3 regions of the Rossellomorea sp. H136 genome follow, and region 3 is predicted to be linked to each of the others. Evidence: riboswitches for the same ligand, from Rfam matches in the RefSeq annotation. Region 3 holds a riboswitch; each other region holds the start of a gene.
The links. Region 3 has a riboswitch for cyclic di-GMP ahead of ACYH0O_RS01090 (EAL domain-containing protein). Riboswitches for the same ligand answer to the same signal wherever they lie in the genome.

Region 1 (5,367 bases), 780 kb from region 3:
TATCGTGAATACGCCGAAACTTGTGATTGCTGACGAGCCTACGGGTAACCTTGATCCGGAAACATCTTGGGATATCATGAACATTCTTGAAGATATCAGCAATCGTGGAACAACGGTGATCATGGCTACTCATAACCGGGAAATCGTAAATACCATCAAGCATCGGGTAATTGCCATCGAAAATGGCCGAATTGTTCGTGACGAACAGCGAGGTGATTACGGTTATGAAAGCTAGGACGTATGGTCGACATCTAAGAGAAAGCTTCAAAAGCATCGGACGTAATGGCTGGATGACATTCGCATCTGTGAGTGCCGTTACTGTAACCTTACTACTTGTTGGTGTATTTATGGTACTTATGCTGAACATGAACAAGGTTGCAACCGATATTGAGAAAGACGTTGAAGTACGCGTACTACTTGAGATCGGTACTGAAAAAGCTCAAGTAGAAGAAATAGATAAGAAGATTAACCAAATAAGTGGTGTGGAATCCGTAGAATACTCTTCTAAAGAAGAAGAGCTTCAAAATCTGGTAAAGGATTTAGGAGACGATTTCAGGTTATTCGAACAGGATAATCCATTATACGATGTATTTATCGTAAAAGCGGAAGATCCCCGTGATACTGGGAAAATCGCTGCTGAAGTCAGCAAGTATGAGGGTGTGAACGAAGCACTTTATGGTGAAGCGAAGATAGAAAGATTGTTTAATGTACTGGAAATGAGTCGAAACGTTGGATTAGTGTTAATCATCGGTCTATTGTTTACCGCCATGTTCCTCATCTCGAATACAATAAAAATCACCATTGTCGCCAGAAGAAGGGAAATCGAGATAATGAAACTCGTGGGTGCAACCAACTGGTTTGTACGCTGGCCATTCATTCTAGAAGGATTATGGCTTGGAATCTTAGGTTCTATTATCCCGATCGCTCTTGTCACAACAAGTTACTACTATGCTTATGAATTTATTAAACCAAAACTACAAAACCATTTTATTCAGATATTAGATTTTACCCCCTTTATCTATCAAGTAAACGGATTGATTCTATTAATGGGTTGCTTGATCGGGGCTTGGGGAAGCTTTATGTCTGTACGTAAATTCTTAAAAGTGTAAAATTTGATAGGTTGATAGAAGCTGAAAGGAGCATGCCGCTTGAACAAGAAGTATTTCATATCATTATCAATTGCAGCAGCATTAACAATCGGAAGTCTACCAACGTTAGGGACAACTGCTAACGCTCATTCCTCCGTGGAGGAATTACAGAAGCAACAAGAAGGCATTTCTTCTAAAAAAGAGGAAATCAATGGCAAGATTAATGAGAAAAAATCACAAATTAACCAAAACATCAATAAACAACAAGAAATTCAATCACAGATTGCTGAAATCAGTACAAAATTAAAAGATACTGAAACAAAGATTGCCGATAAATCAAAAGAGATTGACGAAACAACTGAAGAAATCAATAAACTTAAAGAAGAAATTGAAGTTCTAAAGCAAAAGATAGAAGAGCGTAACGAACTATTAAAAGAACGTGCCCGGGCGATCCAGGAAAAAGGCGGCTCTGCAAATTATCTTGATGTATTACTTGGGGCGGACAGCTTCGGTGACTTCATCAACCGTGTAACAGCAGTGAACACGATTGTTAGTGCAGATAAGAAAATCATGGACGAACAAAAACGTGATCAGGCTAAATTAGAAAAGAAACAAGAAGAAGTAGAAGGCAAGCTTGCAGAATTAGAGTCTACTAAAGCAAGTCTAGAATCTCTGAAAAAAGATCTTGATAGTCAAAAAGCTAAAAAAGCGGATTTATTCAAGCAGCTAGAAGCTCAGCAGGCATCTTTGGAAGTGGAGAAAAAAGATCTTCAAACTGAATCTGATGAGCTTTCTAAAATGGAACACCAGCTTGAAGGTGAAATCCAGGCTGAACAAGCACGTTTAGCGGAACTTGCACGCCAGCGTGAAATCGAACGCAAGCGTCAAGCGGAGGCTGAAGCGGCAAAAAGTGCAGCAGCACAACAACAAGCAACAAACAGCAGCGGCGGTTCTTCTCCTGCTGATACAGCTCCAAGTGCTCCAGTAAGTGCTGGTGCATGGACAGCCCCAGCTTCTGGAACGATTACAACAAACTTCGGCTGGGATGTATTAAACGGTAAGAAACGTTTCCACTATGGTACGGATATCGCGGCAAGAGGCAGTGTTCCAATCTCAGCAGCAGCTGATGGATATGTCATCAAGAGCCACTATAGCTCAAGCTATGGAAATGTCGTTTACATCACTCACTCAATCAATGGTCAAACGTTCACAACGGTTTATGCCCACATGGCTTCTTCATCAGTAAGCACTGGACAAGCAGTCAACAAAGGTGACAGAATCGGTTACATGGGTAACACAGGATATTCTTTCGGACAGCATTTACACTTTGAGCTTCATGCAGGTTCTTGGAATGCATCTAAATCAAATGCTGTAAACCCACGTCAATATATTAACTTTTAATTAGAAAACCCCGCCATGTGCGGGGTTTCTTTTATTGGATATCTTTATTTGGCCAGCATTACATTAATATGTAAGGAAATGGAATGGAATATTATTCTCATGACTGTTTTCATATCCTTTTCCTTCTAGTATAATGACAACTATATTACCTAAATATTAAAATAATGATTTGTATAGTCCTTCGTAAAGGCAATCTAATTGAAAGATTAGGACGCAAAACCACGGGTCTTCCATTTTTTATAATACAATAATGATCACCGGGTTCCCGAAAATAATGGATTACAATGAATACTAATTAGGACGTTTTATTAGTATCATTTTGCCTGCCATTCTGGTGGGATTTTTTTATCTATATGTCCATTATAGTAGGATTTGAATCTGTAGTAAGGATGATGATGTTGGAATCGACTGAATTAAAAAGGCAATTAAGAAGTTTTTGTAGAAGGAACCGTACTGCATTAAAGCATACCTATGTTGGTGAATATACAGCAGAAGAAATCAGTGAAATGCTTATCCAGAGTCTGGGTGCTGAAGAGGTTAAAAAAATTCTAGCCGATATTGATATAATCAATCGTCGAAACGGAGATACAGTTAAATATTTTATGCTTATTTTAGAGGGATTGAAAGCAGCATAAGAATACATAAAAACCGAATGCCGGTCTCGAATGGCATTCGGTTTTATTTATGTTTCAACAGTAGTGTGTAAGTCGGGGAGTACTCTCCTGCAGGTTGTAGGCAAATATCATTGCAAAAAGAAAAAGAGTATGGTTTAATAACCATATGCGTTATAAAACGTAATCATTACGATTAACAAAAAAGGAGTGAATCAAATTGGCTAAAAAATCAAAGGTAGTAAAAGAGAAGAAGCGTCAGGAGCTTGTTCGGAAATATGCAGATTTGCGCAGGGAGTTAAAGGAGAATGGTGATTATGAAGCGTTAAGAAAGCTGCCGAGGGATTCCTCACCGACACGAATAAATAGTCGTTGTGAAGTGACAGGGAGACCGAGGGGGTATCTCCGTAAATTTAAGATGTCCCGTATCGCTTTTAGGGAGTTTGCTCATAAAGGGCAGATACCCGGAGTCAAAAAATCAAGCTGGTAATCCACGAAACTATAAGGAGGAGTAAGAATGAAAAAAGAAATTCATCCTGAGTATCAACAGGTGGTATTTATGGACACGAACAGCGGTTTTTCCTTTTTAACAGGATCTACAAAAACATCCAATGAAACGATTGAGTGGGAAGACGGGAAAACGTATCCTTTATTAAAAGTAGAAGTAAGTTCAGACACGCATCCTTTTTATACAGGACGACAGAAGTTCTCAGATCGTGGAGGCCGTGCAGAACGCTTCTTGAAAAAATACAACATGAAATAGTGAATTTATTGCTGTCAGAAAGAATAGTTTGAGGTATAGACTTATGCCGAGGTGACTACGATGAACGAACATTTAATGGAAATTGTCGCAAGGGATATTGTTGAAGGCCTGCCTAAGGGAAAAAGGGACATCTATCAATATGTAGTCGGTCTTGAAGATGAATTGGCGAGCCGATCCGAGACGTCAGAGGAATTTATGGCCTTACTTGTGAAACATTCTCCTCATCAACAGGCAGCCTCTCATTTTAACATGAGCTTTGGAGAGCTGATGAAACGGATGAGGGATATCGAACAAGAGATTAATACGAGATTAGATCAGAAGCTGCAAAATGTAACATGGATTGATTATACAGAAACCATACGGTCGATGAAAGGACCAGAAGCAATAAATTCAAGTTACTTCTTCTTCTCCATGGATCATGCTTATACTAAATAAGAAGTATTAGTATAGAGTTTAAATCGTAATCATTGCGTTATGAAGAGGTTTCTAAATGAGGATGCCGGGATATAAATGAACAGGTGAATTTCTTTCTATAAAGCGGTTTTTAAATAATTTTTTTGAAGAAAAGCAACATGGAAAAAATCCCTATACGAAAGCCCTAATTAAGGAATATAGAGGCTGGGACAAAAGTTTTTTATCCTAAATCAAACCCGAACAAACCTGCCTCTTAGTGCGCAGATTTGTTCGGGTTTATTATTTGTTTTCTAATCATTTGATTTTAACTGTTTCCAGCGGTTGATTGGAGTGCAAGACGAAGACTCCTGCGGGAAAGTAGCTTATGTGAGACCCCGCAGGCTTGCCAAGGAGGCTCACGGGCTACCCGCGGAAAGCGTAGTCTTGCACGGAACGGAAATCATTAGCGGTATAAAGAACCTACACTTCTATTGTTCGTCTTTTTATCGGGTTTTTTAGTTTTGTCCCAGACTCTTTATTATTCAAAAATTCGACACACATTTCCCCGCACTATCTGTAATAATTCTCCTATAGGATACACTATGAGTAAATAACTTGCTTGTATTTAAAAGATTTAAGATACTAATACACAATAGGGTATATTTACCGAACGGAGGAACCCCGATGACCGGAGATTTATTTGAACATCACAAAGCTTCAAAGCTCCTCGATCCAAAACGTCAAGAGCTCGTACCGGTGGACAAAGTACTCGAACTTCTCAAACTCAATAAAGACGATATCGTCGCCGATTTAGGCTGTGGCAATGGCTACCTGACGCTTCCTATTGCCAAAACGGTTGAAACAAAGGTCCAGGCGGTAGATCTGCAACAGGAAATGCTGGAGTACCTGAAACACCGTGCCACTGAAGAGAATGTAGACAATATTATTTACGAGAATTCATCCCTTGAGTACCTCAGCTTTAACAAAGGTACTTTGGATAAAATCGTATCCGCTTTCGTCTTGCACGAAGTTCCCGATCTGATCAAAGTATTTCAGGATTTACACGATATGCTGAAGGAAGATGGAATTTGGCTGATCCTTGATTGGGAAA
Region 2 (5,367 bases), 670 kb from region 3:
CACGTTCATTCTGTAACAAACTATCCCCCCTTACTCACCGATCGTCAAATAACCGTATGTTTCGCTCACGGTGTCATTATTTTCCTGCAATTGAATTTGAATCAAGTGAGCTTTAGACGGAGTCGAATGTAAGTCAGATTCCTTTTTAATTTTGATATGTACATCAAAGTCATTCTTTATAGTACTAAAATAATAATAGCTATCGTCTTCACTCTTATATTCTTCAGGCCGATTGGCTGGTGCCGGTGCTTTTATAAAGTCAATAACCCTTTGAGAAGTCTTCCAATCTACCAATACCTGCTTAGCAAAATTCATTCCCTGAGACTTTTCTTCATTGTGTTTATTCATCATCCCCATTTGAGGGAAAAAATTCGTTATAGACAAAAGGATAATCGATAAGATCGTTATAGACAAAAGCACTTCAAGTAACGTAACCCCTTTTTCATTATGTACCAAGACCTTACCCCCACCCAACCGAAATGATAATATTTTCCTATTCCAATTATATCACTCACACTCTATGAATCACTAAATCAATTGCTATAAAATACTAAAAAAATCGGTGCCAGGCACAAAAACTAAGTTTTTGTGCCTGACTCCGATAATCAATAGTCAATTAAATAACAATATTAGATTCAACGGGAATACCGATCGTAAACGTCGTCCACTCATCGTTCGACTGACAACGAATTTCCCCGCCATGCTTTTCAATCAGCTTTTTACAAATATATAGACCGATTCCCGTTCCGAGGTCTTTTGTCGTGTAAAAAGGTTCGAAAATGGCTTCGATGGTCTCCTCTTTGATCCGCGGGCCATTATTGGAGATTTGAAGATTTGTTTTACCTGCTTCTTCTTCGCATGAAACCGTGATTTGACGTTGTCCCTCAACTTCCTGAAGGGCATCAATGGAGTTCATGATGAGGTTAAGAAAGACCTGTCTAAGCTCATCCCTATTTCCCAACACCTTTATGTCAGCATCGCACTGAAAGTCAATGGATACATCACCATCCAGAAGGCTCGGATACAGAAATTCAATGGTCTCTTCCAGATGTTCTGTAAGGATGATCTCTTCCCTGGTACTCTCAATCAAATCCTTTCTCGACACATGCAGGAATTGGGAGATCCGGTAATTCAATTGCTCCAGCTCATGCTGCATAATATCCAAGTAAGGTAAGTCTGGATAACCGTTTTGCAAGAGCTTGGTAAACCCGATGATCGACGTGAGGGGGTTTCTGAATTCATGGACGAAGCTTGAGCTCATCTGTCCCAGGATCGTCAGCCGCTCTTTATGGGTTTGATCGATATACAACTCCTTTTCCTGAAGCTGCTGTTCTTTAATTTCCGTGTATTTTCTAACGGCTAAGTAGGAAAAACGGTCGAAAAGCGCGTTGATTTCTTCAATGATGGGCTGCAATTCCCGAAGTTCAATTCCTGAATTACTCACCCATTTGATAATAATACTTTTCCCGACATTTACGTTATAGACAAACTCACTTATATTCACGTTAGCGTTTACCCGTTCCAGGGCGGTCTTGTAGGCGAGATAAGTAATTTCCTGTTCACTGAGAGGTGTTTCAATGGCACGCTTTACTAACTGAAACATTTTAACCCCATTGTTCAACACTTCTTCTTTATATAGATCATTATCTGAAATGACGACACTCTTACGCCAATTATGTAAAAATTCGTCTGAATGATTTTCAAGAAATTCTATTAGTATGACAGAAGCACTAGTCATCAAAATGGCAGTCCCTTCATTCCGGTTATTGTCGAAATATTCATTGATATTACTATAACAGAAAATAGGGGATAGGGTGAGAGCCATTTGATAATTTAATACCATGAGGAGCATGGTAAGGGATGAAAAATAAAAGGCATAAATCTGTTAAAATATTAATGAAGGAAAAATTCAGGAAAGTATCTTGATTAACTTGTGTAAATATTTGCGTACACGGTAACTGGCTGGCATTATCTTGTAGACTTAAGCCCCTATAGCTTTGCGTCGCCATTTTTCAATGGGTTTGCCTTTATCGCACGCGTTTTAGAAGTATTTAATATATTAGTTTTAAAAAATACGTTTCCTTGGTTTTTGGAGGACCTTCATAAAGATACTATTTTCTTCTGATTTAAAAATTTTAATCCCCACTATCTTTAATGGTGTCCATATTTCTTTCATATAATATCCAGGCATTCGCCATCCCCCTATTAATCTAAATATTAACAAATATTACTTGTATTTACATTATATAAGAAAAATCAGAATAATCTATATTTTAGGTAAAAATACTTATCGACAACTTTCTCACTTTGGAACTAATCACTTCATACTAATAAGATTTCTTGACTTTCAATTGACTAGATACCCACACCGATGTGCCTATGAAATGGCTTTTTCGTCACTCTTCCATTTCTGCGAAACCAAAAATCCATTCGAAAACCACCCAGTCCTTTTCCAAATTCTTGATCTCGAAAGGAAAGATAGTTTGAAATTCACCGATCATAAATTCTCACATATGGGTATGTATAACGATGTTGTTTTTATTTACTCAAGAAAACGCAGAAAATATACTATATAGTATTAGTTTGTTTACTTTCATATAATCCTTACATCCCTTTCCATAGATGCCCGCTTAAGCCAATCGCTTTGACTCTGACTCTGAGGAGATTACGGAGCATAGATTTGCATTAAAAAAGCATGAAATTATGTATTCATGCTTTTGTATTTATTCAGATCCAAACCCAAATATCACTGGTCAACAAAATCAAAACGCTCTTCAAAATCAAATGGTACTTTGAATTGATCGCGCACCCCCGTTAAATACGCTACATCAAAATACGTTTTCTGCGGCCTCGGCAGTTTATCCACCCATGGGGAATAGGTCTTAAACGAAATCATCTCGTCTGCTTCATCGAATTCTGCAAACCTCATCCATCCATTGCCCCCGTGATAGCTTGACTGGTAGTCGACAAGCATTTGTAAAACGGGATTACCTGCTGCATTTTGTTTCATTCTGTGAATGGAGCCATGGTGATGTCCATTGACTGTCATAAATACCTGGTTAAATGGATGGACCAGTTCATCCCAGGCCAATGTCCCCCTCTCTGTCTCCATGGGAGTGACTCCCTCCATGTCGAGGATTTGATGAGAAAGAAGGATGGTCGGTGTTTTTGGGTGTGCTTTTAGAACCTTCTTCGCCCAAGGAATGTCCTTTTTCATATGTTCCATGTCGAGGGATAGAAATAAGTAATGATAACTTCCCGCTTTAATGATGGAATACGAACTATATCCAGTAGGGGAAGAACCTTTATAATACGATTTGTCCGAAAAACGCCCTGATCCATAATATTTAAGATAAGGATCTCCTTTACCGTAGTCATGATTCCCGGCAATCGTCACGTACGGAGCCTTTCTTTTGTCGAGGAAACCGACGCTTGTAGACGAGTGCACCCATTCCTCCAACGAGTCGCTTTGATCGACCATGTCTCCTAAGAAAGCGGTCATAGCGATGTTTAACCTTTCATATCTCTTTGAAATCCATCTCATTTGCTCTTTGAAAATCTCTGGCTTATATCGCACCGTTTTTTGTGGATCCGGGACAAAAAGAAAGGAATAATTCTTCTTCTTGGTTCGTAAGGATTGATATTGATTGGATCCATTTTTGACGTGGTCACCGGGCTTATGTTGGATAAGCCAGTCTTCTTTTGGAAGAGATCGATTGGCTATGCGGATTTCCTGTAAATTCCCTGCAAACAAAGCATCTGCTTTATTCTCTTTTTCTGATGCCCCGACATACCATCCCTTTCCTTTTACCAAATCAATCCCGGTCATTTCAGCAGTGGAGTGCCGAAAGTCGGCCTCTCCATTTATATAGATGCTAGTATTCTTCCCGTCATTGACGACCGCTACATGATACCAGTCTTCTTCACTATCAAGGGCAAGGGACCAATCTGTCTCGGTGCGTTGAAGATTTATGGGATGACTGGCCCAATGGACTTGTTTATAGTCGGATACAGATAAGTTGGAACGTTGCCCACCCCTTGACATAATGCCCATTCCACCGTGGTCTTTCGGAGAGAACTGTTTCGGCAGTTTGAATATGGCCTCGATCGTATATCCGTTTTTAAAACGATTATGATTCAAAGGGGCATTTTTACCGGTTTGAAAATATTGACCTCCAGCATCACTTTTTTTGTGATTAAATTGTAAGGTCTGAACCTCATCCTTTTGTTCGTAATCTTCTTCCGACCAGCGGATGAAAGGAAGTTTTTGATTGGAGTCTTCAAGGTTGATTAACCGGAGATGATTGCCGTTCCCACTTACATCTTTCATCACTAGATCCTTCCCGGTGATGGTTCCGGATTGAATATAATCCTTCGAGAAGATCCAATGGGCGGCGATGGCTGTAGAAGGACCTCTCTCTTCCATGTCCCGTCCTGAAATGACAGGAGGGAACAACACCCAAAGTAGAACCATCAAACCTGCTAGTCCTGTTATGAATAGCATATGTTTTTTGTCTATTCTCAATGTCTTCCCTCCTTTGAATGGCCGAAGTGTTTTCTAATTAGTATGGACTGTGTTGAAAAGAAGATGTATCCTATTGAAACAAAAAAAAATCTCCTAATGAACAAATCATTAGAAGATTTTTTATACAAGTATTTCACAGACTTAGGTCCGTCCCTCTTATCAATCGAATCTTTTGACCAGGCTCCAGTAATTTCAATAGATCAAGGTCTTCCTCGCGAATTCTACCGACTACGTTCACGGCAGGGTTTTTCTCCAGGTCATTTCGGATAATTTGCATTTCCCCTTTATAGCGTCCATACAAATTATTGTCCTGGGTGATGGTGCCACGTGGTCTTTCTACAGTATTTGAAGGCGGAACATCGCCATTCGTCCTTGTTTCGAGTAATCGATACACATCTCTTCCCGGATCGGGTCTGAGTTGATATTCTCCCTTGATTTCACCGCGGCCCTCATACGAAAGCTCGATTACATTTCCTTGATCATAATCCGCTAGCTTACGAAGTAGTTCCTGTGAACAACCTGGATCGCCTATAAATACACCCTGGACACCGCAGTGCCTCAATTGGAGTGCACTCGTATAAAGGTTTTGATCACGATGATCCTCCAAAGTTGGGAGACCCTTGTATAACGGTCCTCTTTTTTCCTCGTCCCCCGGTATAAAGGCATAAACCGGAATGTCTAATGCTTCAAACAGTCTTTGCTGCTTCATAAAGTAATCCTGATCCAATCCCGTTTCAGGCTTGGGGTAGAAATTATGCCACGCAATCATGTTCCCTGTTTCCAGTCCGCTCAAGGTCCATTCTCGAAGCTCCCTTTCTCCAACCGTACTGGCATTGATGGCA
Region 3 (5,367 bases):
GTTCTCCATCATTTCAAAAGGGGATCCATACGTTGGAGACGTATGAGAGAAATAGTCATTTTCCTTCATGTCCTCTGATTTCATCTCCGCCACATTCGCTAACTCTCCATCCATCTTCAAGGCACCAAGTCCATTTTTCTTACGTTCCTGGTTGGTTAAATCAACGACCTGCTTCATAAAACCACTAGCATCGGATGCCTGTGCATCCTGTTTGGGTTGACCCTCTGCAGGTGGTTCTGGTTGTGCCGTATTCGGTTCTTGTGCAGGCTGATTCGGCTGACGTGCTTCTTCATTACCTGGCGCAGTTTCCTCACCGGGGTCTAAGTGGGTAAATTCGCGTAAGTCACCATTTGGGTCTATAGGAGCCATGAAACGGTGAAGGGGAGTTTGGTTTCCTTGCATTCCATCCATCCGATCTCTGCCATCGTTATCATAGGCAACAGGATCGTAATTCACGTTTTGTGTATCCATCAGGTTATCGTTTGCATCATTATTGTTACAGGCAGTCATCAGCATAAACGGGATGACGGCACAGGCTGTTATGGAAAAAAATCGTTTTTTCATGTCAGATCCTCCAATATTTTTAATTGCCTTTTATAAGTAGGCATTTAACAGTCTTTAATATGTACTTTCTACGTGTTCTTTACACTGTTAATAATAGGGTTTGCTTCTTTGTTAAAGAGGGTTTTGTGATTTGAACCCGAATAGTATGGATAAGAAAAAAGGAGGTTTTCCATCAATGGAACGAAAGCGATTACGGGAAATGGGAGTCGGTATCGGTTCTTTTTCAAGTGGGAAGTATAACAGCATTACCGATATTGAGGGAGTGAAGGTCGGGCATAAAACCCTTCACTATGAGCATGAAGGTAACGTGGTACGAACGGGTGTAACGGCGATTTTACCTCATGATGGCAATCTGTTTCGTGATAAGCTATGCGCGGGTTGTCATGTGATCAATGGCTTTGGAAAAACAGTCGGGACGATTCAAATCGAGGAGCTGGGTGTCCTTGAAAGTCCGATTCTCTTGACGAATACTCTTTCAGTTGGGGATGTGTTAAAAGGGACGGTTCAATATATGCTGGACGAAACACCTGAAATCGGAGACACAACGGGGACAGTAAATGTCATTGTGGGAGAATGCAATGATGGGTTTCTTAATGATATCCGCGGTCTTCATGTAAAGCCTGAAGATGCCAGGGAAGCAATTCTTCATGCACAATCCGGAACTGTAGAAGAAGGTTGTGTAGGAGCGGGAACGGGAATGCTTTGTTTAGGGTATAAAGGTGGTATAGGGACGAGCTCCAGGGAGTGTGCCTTTGGAGATGAGAAGTATACGGTGGGAGCCCTGGTGTTAACGAATTTTGGTCAGAGGAAAGATTTAAGGTTACCTATCCAAAACGCTTTGGAGGATCATAATACACCGGATGGATCAATCATGATCATCCTTGCGACGGACGCACCTCTAAATGAAAGACAGCTTAAACGACTGGCGAAACGTGCTTCATTCGGGCTTTCAAGAACGGGTTCGTATGCAGCCCATGGGAGTGGTGATGTTGTACTTGCGTTTTCTACAGCTCACCGCATTCCACATCAGCCTTCCAGTGATAATACAATTCCTTACGGTTTCATTAAAGAAGACGGACCGATCATCTCTACTCTATTTGAAATGGCAGTGGATAGCGTAGAAGAAGCCATATGGAACTCTCTCTGTAAAGCGGAAACCACAACGGGCAGGAATGGACGGAAGGTGGAAGCGATACCTTTAGATTTGGTTTATGGACTGACGAAATAAGACCTGAACCTTTATTCGTTACCTCTTTAGTATTATTTCTTTAATGGAAATTTATTTAACCATCCATTAAATGGGGTATACCATACATATGCGTGAATTATTTGGTTGAAGGAAGTGACAGTCATGAATTATACCCCTATGCCTCTTTCGTTTTTCCAACAGCCCACTTTGGAACTTGCAAAGTCTTTGTTGGGATGTGTGTTAGTGAAAGAGACGGAGGAGGGAACAGCTTCAGGTTATATTGTGGAAACGGAAGCGTATTTAGGGCCAAAGGATCGGGCGGCTCACAGCTATGGGAATAGACGGACGAAGCGGACGGAAATCATGTTTCATGAAGCCGGCAGAATCTATACATATGTTATGCATACTCACTGCCTGGTCAATGTAGTGAGTGGGGAAAAAGAAAAACCCGAAGCGATTCTCATTAGAGCGGTCGAACCCCTTGATGGCTTGGAGCTAATGGAAAGAAGACGATCAGGTCATGTGAAAAAAAATTGGACAAATGGCCCGGGAAAACTGACAAAAGCGTTAGGCATTTCCATGGAGGATTACGGAGGCAGCTTTCTGGAACCCCCTCTCATCATTTCAAAGGGATACCATCCTGAAGACATTGTGGAAGGAAAACGAATTGGGATCGATAACACAGGGGAAGCCAAAGATTATCCGTGGAGGTTCTGGGTAGAGGACAATCCTTATGTATCAAGATGATCATTTTTGGGAATTTTCTAATAATCAATTAAAAAAATAACCCATAAGTACTATGTTTGTGGTATATTTTTCTTGTAAGGAAAAATCATATACTGACAATTCGAATGGGAGCTTTGAACCTAAATGATAGATGGGCGCTTACATTTAGGGGAGCTAGTAGCGCAACCGACCACATACGAACGTAGGAATACGTTTTTGTGTGGTTTTTTTATAATCTATAGAGAGTATAGGGGTCCTATGAACATCTTTACTATTTTTCAAAACGACTATATTTATCATGATTTTCAGCCCTTATATGAAATGGGCAAGCATCAAACCCTCTATGCATATGAGGGCCTGTTACGAAACAAGTATAACGAAAATCCCGAAAATGTTTTTCAGTCTGCGATAAAAGCGAATATCTTGTATAAGCTTGATACCTTATCCATTTCAAAAGCTCTTGAAAGTTTTTCAGAGAATGGACTGAAGAACTGTAAGTTATTTCTTAATATTTATATCACAACGATTCTTCACCCAAGCTTTCATACCTATTTTTATGATCTCATGAAGAAACATCCTGACATATTGGGGCGTCTCGTTCTGGAGATTAATGAGTCGAGTGCTGAGGAGCTGTGGCAGAATCCAATATTAAAAGAGTCTCTCAAAGAACTTAAGCAATATGGTGTTTGGTATGCGATTGATGACTTCGGGCAAGGCACTTCCTCCATCAAGAAATCTATTGAATATGAACCTGAAATCATTAAGATGGATCGCTATTTTGCTTTGAACCTAGCTCGAGACGATAAGAAACAACGATTCCTTTCCTTTTTCAATCAATTCTACGGTAAGGATACGTTAATTGTGTTAGAAGGCATTGAAACCAAACAGGATATGCAAGTGGCAAAGGACATTGGGATTACAATAGGGCAAGGCTTTTATCTGGGAAGGCCGAGTCGGTTATTGGCTTAAATGAGAATGGTGACTCTGAAATACAGGAGTCACCTTTTTTCGAGGATATCTGACGTATTATTATCCGAATTAAAATAAAATTGAAAATATTTAACATTTCCATTAAACTGAGGAAAAAGAGAAAAAAGGGGATCAGGGTATGAGGCTTCTCACATTTCCGCTGAAATTTATGTTCTATTATATTCTCGGGTTAATTGGTATTTTGGCCGTGAGTATTGCTCCTGAAGTATTTAAGGAGAGGGGTCTGTACAACTTTGTCGGTTTCTTGGAAGAGTTTTATAAGTTTGTTTTTGTTTTTTTAGACGGTGAAAATTGGAGCTATTCATATAAAGGGATAACCGTCGATTTTCTGGACATGCTTTGGGGTCCTTATCTGTATTCTTTACAGATTATCGGTGGAGCTTTAGGCTTGGGTCTGGGAATAGCATTCATCCTTACCATCTTCACAGTGTTTTTGCCCCGGTGGGTTACGTCTTCTCTAAAGAAAGTATTAAACCTCTTTGAGACGGTGCCTGACTTAATGTTTGCGTTTATGCTCCAGCTTCTCATTGTCTATGTTATTAAATATTTTGGCTTTGAGTTGATGAATTTCACGGAGTATGGGGATGAAAAGATCTTCCTTGCACCAATCATTACATTATCGATTATTCCCATGATCTCTTTCTTTCGTATTCTCCTTTTTATTACGGAAGAAGAAATGCTAAAGCCACATATAGAGTTTGCCCAAAGTAAAGGCATGTCGAAAGGGAGGATCCTTTTTGCTCACATATTGAAAAATATTTCTCCCAGCCTGTTTTATCATGGAAAGCTGATCATATGGGGGATGCTGTCGAGCTTATTCATCATTGAAACGATTTTCAATATGAGAGGAATCACGTATTATATCGTTCAAGACTTCAGACCAATGGTCATAGCCATCTCACTGATTATGATATACACGCCTTTTTTTGTAGTGTATCAAGGTGTATATCTATGGATTAATCGGGAGGGAAGCGTCGACCACACCAAATATAAAAAGGAAAAAATGAAGTGGAAAGAATGGAAGATATGGAGCTGGCTTTCTACTATAAGACGGCTTTGGTGGCAGCATATGCATAATGGGAAGTTTGCCATCGGGTTTAGTGTCATCTTTCTCTTGATTGCTGTCAGCTTCCTGTATCCAATGATGAAAGAAGATCCGATTAAACAAATTCAGTTTATGAAGAACGATGAGGGACGAATCATCAGTGCACCTCCACATAAGCCATTTGGAGAGATGATCTTAGGATCGGATTTCTTCGGGTATAGCATCCTCGATCAACTGATCGTCGGGGCAAAGTATACCCTCTTATTTGCATTGGTTGTCGCTTCTTTAAGGGTGATAGGTGGATTCTATCTTGGAATAGCCTATCATTTTCACTTAAAAGAAAACAGGAAAAATTGGCTTGATCGTATGGTGGATTCCATTCATTTTCTTCCTTTAAGTCTCATTGCGTATCTTCTATTAAGGCCAGTGCTTTGGGGATTGCCCGTTTTAGGGTGGGATCACTCCATCTTTGAAAGACTCGTTTTTGAAGCTGTCGTGTTAACGATTCTTGTCCTCCCGTTAACAACGGTTTTAATAGGGAATGAACTGAAGTTATTAGGAAAACAGGATTTTGTTCTTTCGGCCAAGCTCTTAGGGGGAAGCAATAAGCATTTGCTATGGACGCATCTATTCCCTCATCTGGCACCAAGATTATTCATTATATGGGGGCAGCAGTTTATCCAAACGCTTCTCATTCTTGTCCATCTGGGATTGTTTCATCTGTTCTTAGGAGGAACGATCATCACAGGAGGTCTTGTTCCCGACCCTCCGAAATCAGGAACATTTGAATGGTCAGGTCTGATCAGTTCCACTAAAGATTCCTTAATGACAGGAAAGTACTGGATTGTCATCG

Region 1: it holds a riboswitch for cyclic di-GMP, as region 3 does, so the genes downstream of both, ACYH0O_RS22045 (hypothetical protein) here and ACYH0O_RS01090 (EAL domain-containing protein) in region 3, are expected to answer to the same signal.
Region 2: it holds a riboswitch for cyclic di-GMP, as region 3 does, so the genes downstream of both, ACYH0O_RS22525 (histidine kinase N-terminal domain-containing protein) here and ACYH0O_RS01090 (EAL domain-containing protein) in region 3, are expected to answer to the same signal.

Annotation. Positions count from the first base shown of each region.
Region 1 is NZ_CM166371.1:4,368,474-4,373,840, reverse strand. Features, by position in the region: gene ftsE (cell division ATP-binding protein FtsE) at 1-235, shown strand, start outside; gene ftsX (permease-like cell division protein FtsX) at 225-1,109, shown strand; gene ACYH0O_RS22050 (murein hydrolase activator EnvC family protein) at 1,149-2,489, shown strand; cyclic di-GMP riboswitch class I at 2,668-2,759, shown strand; gene ACYH0O_RS22045 (hypothetical protein) at 2,843-3,124, shown strand; gene rpsN (30S ribosomal protein S14) at 3,321-3,590, shown strand; gene ACYH0O_RS22035 (type B 50S ribosomal protein L31) at 3,618-3,863, shown strand; gene ACYH0O_RS22030 (hypothetical protein) at 3,924-4,298, shown strand; gene ACYH0O_RS22025 (class I SAM-dependent methyltransferase) at 4,941-5,367, shown strand, end outside.
Region 2 is NZ_CM166371.1:4,476,941-4,482,307, forward strand. Features, by position in the region: gene ACYH0O_RS22515 (type II secretion system protein) at 1-19, opposite strand, end outside; gene ACYH0O_RS22520 (type IV pilus modification PilV family protein) at 31-456, opposite strand; gene ACYH0O_RS22525 (histidine kinase N-terminal domain-containing protein) at 617-1,738, opposite strand; cyclic di-GMP riboswitch class I at 1,951-2,036, opposite strand; gene ACYH0O_RS22530 (LamG-like jellyroll fold domain-containing protein) at 2,747-4,525, opposite strand; gene ACYH0O_RS22535 (MupG family TIM beta-alpha barrel fold protein) at 4,659-5,367, opposite strand, start outside.
Region 3 is NZ_CM166371.1:192,338-197,704, forward strand. Features, by position in the region: gene ACYH0O_RS01075 (CAP domain-containing protein) at 1-564, opposite strand, end outside; gene ACYH0O_RS01080 (DmpA family aminopeptidase) at 740-1,792, shown strand; gene ACYH0O_RS01085 (DNA-3-methyladenine glycosylase) at 1,916-2,500, shown strand; cyclic di-GMP riboswitch class II at 2,600-2,680, shown strand; gene ACYH0O_RS01090 (EAL domain-containing protein) at 2,738-3,448, shown strand; gene ACYH0O_RS01095 (ABC transporter permease subunit) at 3,588-5,367, shown strand, end outside.